3 regions of the Leclercia sp. GHBNCSD genome follow, and region 2 is predicted to be linked to each of the others. Evidence: riboswitches for the same ligand, from Rfam matches in the RefSeq annotation. Region 2 holds a riboswitch; each other region holds the start of a gene.

Evidence for each region. Region 2 has a riboswitch for thiamine pyrophosphate ahead of thiC (phosphomethylpyrimidine synthase ThiC). Riboswitches for the same ligand answer to the same signal wherever they lie in the genome.
Region 1: another riboswitch for thiamine pyrophosphate. It lies ahead of thiM (hydroxyethylthiazole kinase); the one in region 2 lies ahead of thiC (phosphomethylpyrimidine synthase ThiC).
Region 3: another riboswitch for thiamine pyrophosphate. It lies ahead of thiB (thiamine ABC transporter substrate binding subunit); the one in region 2 lies ahead of thiC (phosphomethylpyrimidine synthase ThiC).

Annotation. Positions count from the first base shown of each region.
Region 1 is NZ_JBQVYO010000001.1:3,551,374-3,553,634, reverse strand. It holds gene thiD (bifunctional hydroxymethylpyrimidine kinase/phosphomethylpyrimidine kinase) at 1-421, opposite strand, end outside; gene thiM (hydroxyethylthiazole kinase) at 418-1,188, opposite strand; TPP riboswitch at 1,224-1,321, opposite strand; gene ACT3IC_RS16945 (hypothetical protein) at 1,870-2,261, shown strand, end outside.
Region 2 is NZ_JBQVYO010000001.1:1,740,591-1,742,851, reverse strand. It holds gene thiC (phosphomethylpyrimidine synthase ThiC) at 1-990, opposite strand, end outside; TPP riboswitch at 1,069-1,177, opposite strand; gene rsd (sigma D regulator) at 1,231-1,728, opposite strand; gene nudC (NAD(+) diphosphatase) at 1,824-2,261, shown strand, end outside.
Region 3 is NZ_JBQVYO010000001.1:1,190,446-1,192,706, forward strand. It holds gene sgrR (HTH-type transcriptional regulator SgrR) at 1-722, shown strand, start outside; TPP riboswitch at 759-858, shown strand; gene thiB (thiamine ABC transporter substrate binding subunit) at 893-1,876, shown strand; gene thiP (thiamine/thiamine pyrophosphate ABC transporter permease ThiP) at 1,852-2,261, shown strand, end outside.

The DNA.
Region 1 (2,261 bases), 1.8 Mb from region 2:
GTAAGTTAGGGGTAATGAGCGCCACCTGCGGCAGCAGTTTCTTACGCAGCGTATCGACGGCGGAAGGTGAAAGGAGCGGATCGCCACTTTTCGCCAGCATCACCGTATCCAGTACCACGTTTTTAACCTGATGACGCAGGAGCTGCTCCGCGACGGCCTCGACGATATCGGCCTCCGCCAGCATGCCAATTTTGGTGGTGTCGATGCGTACATCGCTGAACACCGACTCAAGCTGCGCCGCTACAAAATCAGGCTCAATGCGATAGACCGACTGCACCCCCCGGGTATTCTGGGCTACCAGGGCGGTGATCACCGAGCAGCCGTATGCGCCGAGCGCGGAGAAGGTTTTGAGGTCAGCCTGGATGCCAGCGCCGCCGCTGGGGTCGGTACCGGCAATGGTCAGGGCATTAATGCGTTTCATCGTTGTGCCCCCAGAGCCCACAGGGCATCAAGGAACGTTGCCGCAAAACTGCCCGGCCCGCGGCTTTGAGCAGCCGCAAGGGTACCGGCCCGTTTCATCCAGCCACAGGCCGCCGCGATGTTATCCAGCCGGTCGCCCGGCAGCGAACAGCTGGCCGCCACCACCGCCGATAGCGCACAGCCGGTGCCCACCACCCGGGTCATCATCGGGTCGCCCCCCGTCAGGGTCTGGGTGCGCAGTCCGTCAGTGACGTAATCCACCTCCCCCGTCACCACCACAATCGCATTGGTTTGCCGCGCCAGCGCCTGGGCAGCGGGTAGCGCGCTGGCCGCCGTGTCGGTGGTGTCCACCCCGCGCCCGCCCGCGCTCATCCCGGCGAGCGCGAGAATTTCCGAGGCATTGCCGCGAATGGCCGCCGGTTTCAGGGTGAGAATTTGCTGGCAAAAACGGGTGCGGTACGCCAGCGCGCCAACGGCTACCGGATCGAGCGTCCAGGGCTTGTCCGCCGCCACCGCGCTTTCAATGGCCCGGCGCATCGCCTGGGCGCGCGGTGCGGTCAGGGTGCCGACGTTGATCAGCAGCGCATCGGCCAGCGCGGAGAATTGTTCCGCCTCTTCGGCTTCAATCACCATCGCCGGTGATGCACCAAGGGCCAGCAGGACATTGGCGGTAAAGGTCTGCACCACGTCGTTGGTCATGCAGTGGGTCAGCGGAGAACGGGTTCGGAAATGGTGTAAGGCGTGTAGATTAAGCAGGTCAGGCTGCATGGTATCGCTCCTGCCTTGCGCGAAGAAGCGATAGCCCGGAGGGCATCTGACTTCCCTACGCTGGCATTATCCAGATCAGGTGGTACGGGTATATTCTCAGCCTTCACAAAGAAGGGCACCCCGAGTCAAATCAATTACAAAACAATCATTTACACAGAAACAAATTGTAGGCGTTTAGTGTAACCGGGGCCGTAGGCAGGGTGCAAGGATTATCGATTTATCACAGTGCTTATCACAGCAGTTATCACACCAGAAATAGGTTTCTCACGTAATTAATTACCTGAAATGTGCTCACCCGCTTGTATATCCGCTTGAGGTGAAGAGCGTAGGTAAGTTGTAACTGTCGCAGGCTTCCAGTTACTCGTCTCCGGGCAATCGCTTCTTCGCGTAAGGCAGGAGCAAAAGACAGAAGAAACGCTAACTGCGTTAGCTGTCCGATAGTAAGGGTGTGGGTCAAGACAACAAGATTAAGTAAGGTTATAAATCATTCAAATTATTAAAACCCTCTTTCACTCGACACTAAAACAAATTAGAATTGGCAATCAGATTTCATAGTAAAGAGAGTTAAAACCTTTAGTTTAATAGCTAAAATTATACTAGGGTTGTTTGTGAAGCTGCTTTAGCGCTCTTCATTATTTAATTTAAAAGTTACCAATAATTAAAAATCAAAGGCATGATAAAATGACATTGAACTCAGGTATATTTGCATTTTTCCTATTATATTTAGTACTACACATTTTATATTTGTTTAAGGTTAAAGCATTCAAAATGAATGCTGAGCCTCTTACTCACCAACAATTATTTAAAGCAGCAATCATAATACCTATAGTTTCTTTCTTGATGATAGGGTTTATATGCTGGAGAGAATACGATCTTAAACTTGATGCAGATGGATTTAATAAATTCATTGAAATCAGCAAATTGCCGTTAGGATTGTTATCCTTATCAATTCCCTTTGGCGTAGTTGTAAATAACATACATCGAACCATTCAGACTGATAAACAGATAAAAGAAGCAGAAAGAAAAAACAAGGCTGATGGTTTTTACTCTCATAGAAAAAACACTATTGAGAT
Region 2 (2,261 bases):
GAAGTAGTCGACGCCTTGCTCGGCCTGCTCCAGCAGGGTATCCCGGAAGGCCTCCCAGGTGAGATCTTCGGCGATGCCGTTCACTTTCTCCAGCGCCTGGTAGATGGGCACCGTACCAATGGGCACCGGGCTGTTACGCAGGATCCACTCGCGGGTTTCGTGAATATAGCGCCCGGTAGAGAGGTCCATCACCGTGTCCGCGCCCCAGCGGGTCGACCAGACCAGTTTCTCCACCTCCTCTTCGATAGACGAGGTGACCGCTGAGTTACCGATGTTGGCATTCACTTTCACCAGGAAGTTACGGCCGATAATCATCGGCTCCGACTCCGGATGGTTAATGTTGGCCGGGATAATGGCGCGCCCGGCAGCGACTTCGTCACGGACAAACTCCGGGGTGATGTTCTCCGGCAGGCGGGCACCAAACCCTTCGCCCGGATGCTGGTGGCGCAGCACGTCGGTACGGATGCGCTCGCGGCCCATGTTTTCGCGAATGGCGATAAACTCCATCTCCGGGGTTACGATCCCCTGACGGGCGTAGTGCAGCTGGGTGACGCATTTGCCCGCTCTGGCACGTTTCGGCGTAAGAAGGCCGGTGAAGCGCAGCTCGTCCAGACCATCATCGGCCAGGCGCTCCCGGGTGTAAGCTGAGCTTTGTTCGGTTAGCGCTTCGCAATCGTTACGTGCGTCAATCCAGGGTTGGCGCAGTTTCGCCAGCCCCTGCTGCACGTTGATGGTTATCGCCGGATCGCCGTACGGGCCGGACGTGTCGTAGACCGGCACTGCTTCGTTCTCTTCAAACTGGGGAGCCTCTTTGCTGCCGCCGACGAGCGTCGGACTGAGCTGGATCTCGCGCATGGGCACGCGAATATCCTCCCGGGAGCCGGTCAGATAGATGCGTTTTGAGTTAGGGAAAGCGGTGCCTTCCAGGGTGTCGATAAAGTGTTGGGCTTGTGCGCGCTGTTCGCGGCGGGTCAATTTTGTGGCAGACATAGCTCGTTCCAGAAAGTGAGGAAGTGGCTTGTCAGACGACGGATGAAGCAAGAGAGGATCGCCCGGCGGCGATACATGAACAGATTGACTCTTGTTCCCTTCGCAGGTTTTAACCTGATCAGGTTCCGCGGATCCCGAATTAACGGTCTCAGCCCGGCTTTCGCACTGGGCACTCCGACAAGAATGTGCTCCCCTACAGCGGGAGCAGTAAATGTAAATTACGCGTTAACGATAAATAACTCAAGCCGGTCGGGCGACGTTATCTTCGTTACTCGCTTTCAAATTGTGATCCAGCGCAAGGGCGATCAGGTTGTCTTCCAGCGTAAACCGCTGCTCCAGCGCCTCGCCGATATCAGAGAGGGCCTGCTGAAATTCCAGATAATTATCCTGATCGATGGCATTCTCGAGCGTGGAGTCGTAATAATCCATGATTTGCTGGGTATTGGCTTCCAGCAGAGGATAGAGTTTGGTGGCCGCTAAAAACGGGCTGTTACCTTCCATTTCACCGATAATACGCTCATAAATATTGAAATGGCCGTTAGAAAGGTAATCGACCAGGCTCTGACAGAAATCGTCCAGCGCTTTTTCGTTCAGGCGCATATAGGACTCTTTGCCCGGTTTAATGCCAACAAGGTTGTAGTAGGCAACAAGCAGATGTTTCCGCACGTGCAGCCAGCGATCGACCAGGTTGTTACATCCGCCAACGCGTTCTGTCAGGTTTTCTAGCTGGTTTAGCATGTTTGACTCCGCAAGGTTAAGATTAAATTCTGCCCGCCCAAAATGTAATAGTATTGTTACCAACATGCCTGTGAAGCAAAGGTAGTGCAATAGATATGGATCGTATAATTGAAAAATCGGATCGCGGCTGGTGGTTAGTCAGCCATGAACAAAAATTATGGTTGCCCGGTGGTGAATTACCACATGGCGAGGCCGGAAATTTCGATCTTGCGGGTCAACCCGCACTTAATATCGGGGAGTGGCAGGGCGATCCTGTGTGGTTGATCCAACAAAATCGCCGTCACGATATGGGATCGGTACGCCAGGTGCTCGATCTCGATGTGGGTCTGTTCCAGCTGGCCGGGCGTGCTGTGCAGTTGGCCGAGTTTTATCGCTCGCATAAATACTGCGGCTACTGTGGTCACACCATGCACCCAAGCAAAACCGAGTGGGCCATGCTCTGCGGCCACTGCCGCGAACGTTACTACCCGCAAATCGCGCCGTGCATCATCGTCGCCATTCGTCGTGAAGAGACCATCCTGCTGGCGCAACAC
Region 3 (2,261 bases), 550 kb from region 2:
GCGTCGGCCTGACCCTGGAGGGGCCAACCGAGGGGGAAAAGGCAGTGGAGAGCCGCCTCGAAGAGGGCTGTTACTATCTGCTGTTTGACGCCCGCTCCCACCTCGGGGCCAGCGCCGAGGTGCGCCAGTGGGTAAGCCGGATCCTCTCCCCGGCGAACCTGATCTATCAGGCTGAGGAAGTATATCAGTCCTACTGGTTCCCGGCGTATGGCCTGCTGCCGCGCTGGCACCATGCCCGTCCGGGACGCGGCGACCAACCGGCCGGGCTGGAGAGCCTCACCCTGACCTTCTACCGCGAACATATCGAACATCGGGTGATCGCCAGAATGATGAGCGAGCTGCTCGCCGCCGAGCAGGTGACGCTGAACATTCAGGAGGTCAGCTATGAGGAGTGGCATCGCGGCGAGATCGTGAGCGACATCTGGCTCAACAGCGTCAACTTCACCCTGCCGCTGGATTTCTCGCTGTTCTCACATCTCTATGAGGTGCCGCTTCTGCAAAACTGTATTGAGCGGGACTGGCAACAGGACGCCGCCGAGTGGCGCGCGGGTGAGATGAATCTTGCGGTCTGGTGCCAGCAGCTGCTCGCCCAGCAGGCGATCGTCCCGCTGATCCACCACTGGCTGATGATCCAGGGGCAGCGCAGTATGCGCGGCTTGCGTATGAATACGCTGGGGTGGTTTGATTTTAAATCGGCGTGGTTTGCGCCGCCGGAACCATAACACTTTCGTAATATTCACCAAATCATTACAATACTGCCGTTCTCAACGGGGTGCTGCGTGAAAGCGTGTGCTGAGAAAATACCCGTCGAACCTGATCCGGATAACGCCGGCGAAGGGATTTGAGGCTGTTGCTCAAAATCCTTTGCCACTCTCAAACAATGAGGTGCAAAGTGTTCAAAACTGTTCTTCCCCTGTTGGCGCTGGTTGCGCTGCCTGCCGTTGCCAGTCCTGTCCTGACGGTCTACACCTATGACTCTTTCGCTGCCGACTGGGGCCCGGGCCCGGCGGTCAAAAAAGCCTTTGAGGCCGACTGCAAGTGCGAGCTGAAGTTCGTGGCGCTGGAGGATGGCGTCTCGCTGCTGAACCGCCTGCGCATGGAAGGCAAAAACAGCAAAGCCGACGTGGTGCTGGGGCTGGATAACAATCTGCTGGAAGCAGCCACCCAGACCGGGCTGTTCGCCAAAAGCGGTGTGGCGGCCGAGGCGGTTAACGTCCCTGGCGGCTGGAAGAACGACACCTTTGTGCCTTTCGATTACGGCTACTTCGCCTTCGTCTACGACAAAAACAAGCTGAAAAATCCGCCAAAGAGCCTGAAAGAGCTGGTTGAGAGCGACCAGAAGTGGCGGGTGATCTACGAAGATCCCCGCACCAGCACCCCGGGGCTGGGTCTGCTGCTGTGGATGCAAAAGGTCTACGGCGACAAGACCCCGGAAGCCTGGCAGAAACTGGCCGCCAAAACGGTCACCGTGACCAAAGGCTGGAGCGAAGCCTATGGTCTGTTCCTGAAAGGGGAAAGCGATCTGGTGCTGAGCTATACCACCTCCCCGGCGTACCACATCATCGCCGAGAAAAAAGAGAACTATGCCGCCGCTGACTTTGCTGAAGGTCACTATCTGCAGGTTGAGGTCGCCGCCCGGACCGCAGCCAGCAAGCAGCCGGAGCTGGCTGAGAAGTTCCTGAAATTTATGGTTTCTCCGTCGTTCCAGAACGCCATCCCGACCGGCAACTGGATGTATCCGGTGACCAATGTGACGTTACCGGCAGGTTTTGATACCCTGGTGAAACCGCAAACCACGCTGGAATTTACCCCGCAGGAAGTGGCCGGGAAACGTGCAGCATGGGTCAGTGAATGGCAACGCGCCGTCAGCCGTTAATCGCCGGCTGGTTGCTGCCGGGGCTGCTGGCCGCCACGCTGATGGTGGCCGTCGCCCTGGGCGCATTTCTGGCGCTGTGGTTTAACGCGCCAGCCACCGACGTCGCGGCGCTTCTGCACGACAGCTATCTGTGGCACGTTATCCGCTTCTCGTTCTGGCAGGCGTTTCTCTCCGCCCTGCTCTCCGTCGTGCCCGCGATATTTCTTGCCCGCGCGCTCTACCGGCGTCGCTTCCCTGGCAGGCAGGCGCTGCTACGCCTGTGCGCCATGACCCTGATCCTGCCGGTACTGGTGGCGGTATTTGGCATTCTCAGCGTTTACGGGCGTCAGGGCTGGCTGGCCGCGCTATTCCAGGCACTCGGGCTTGAGTGGCGCTTCTCGCCCTA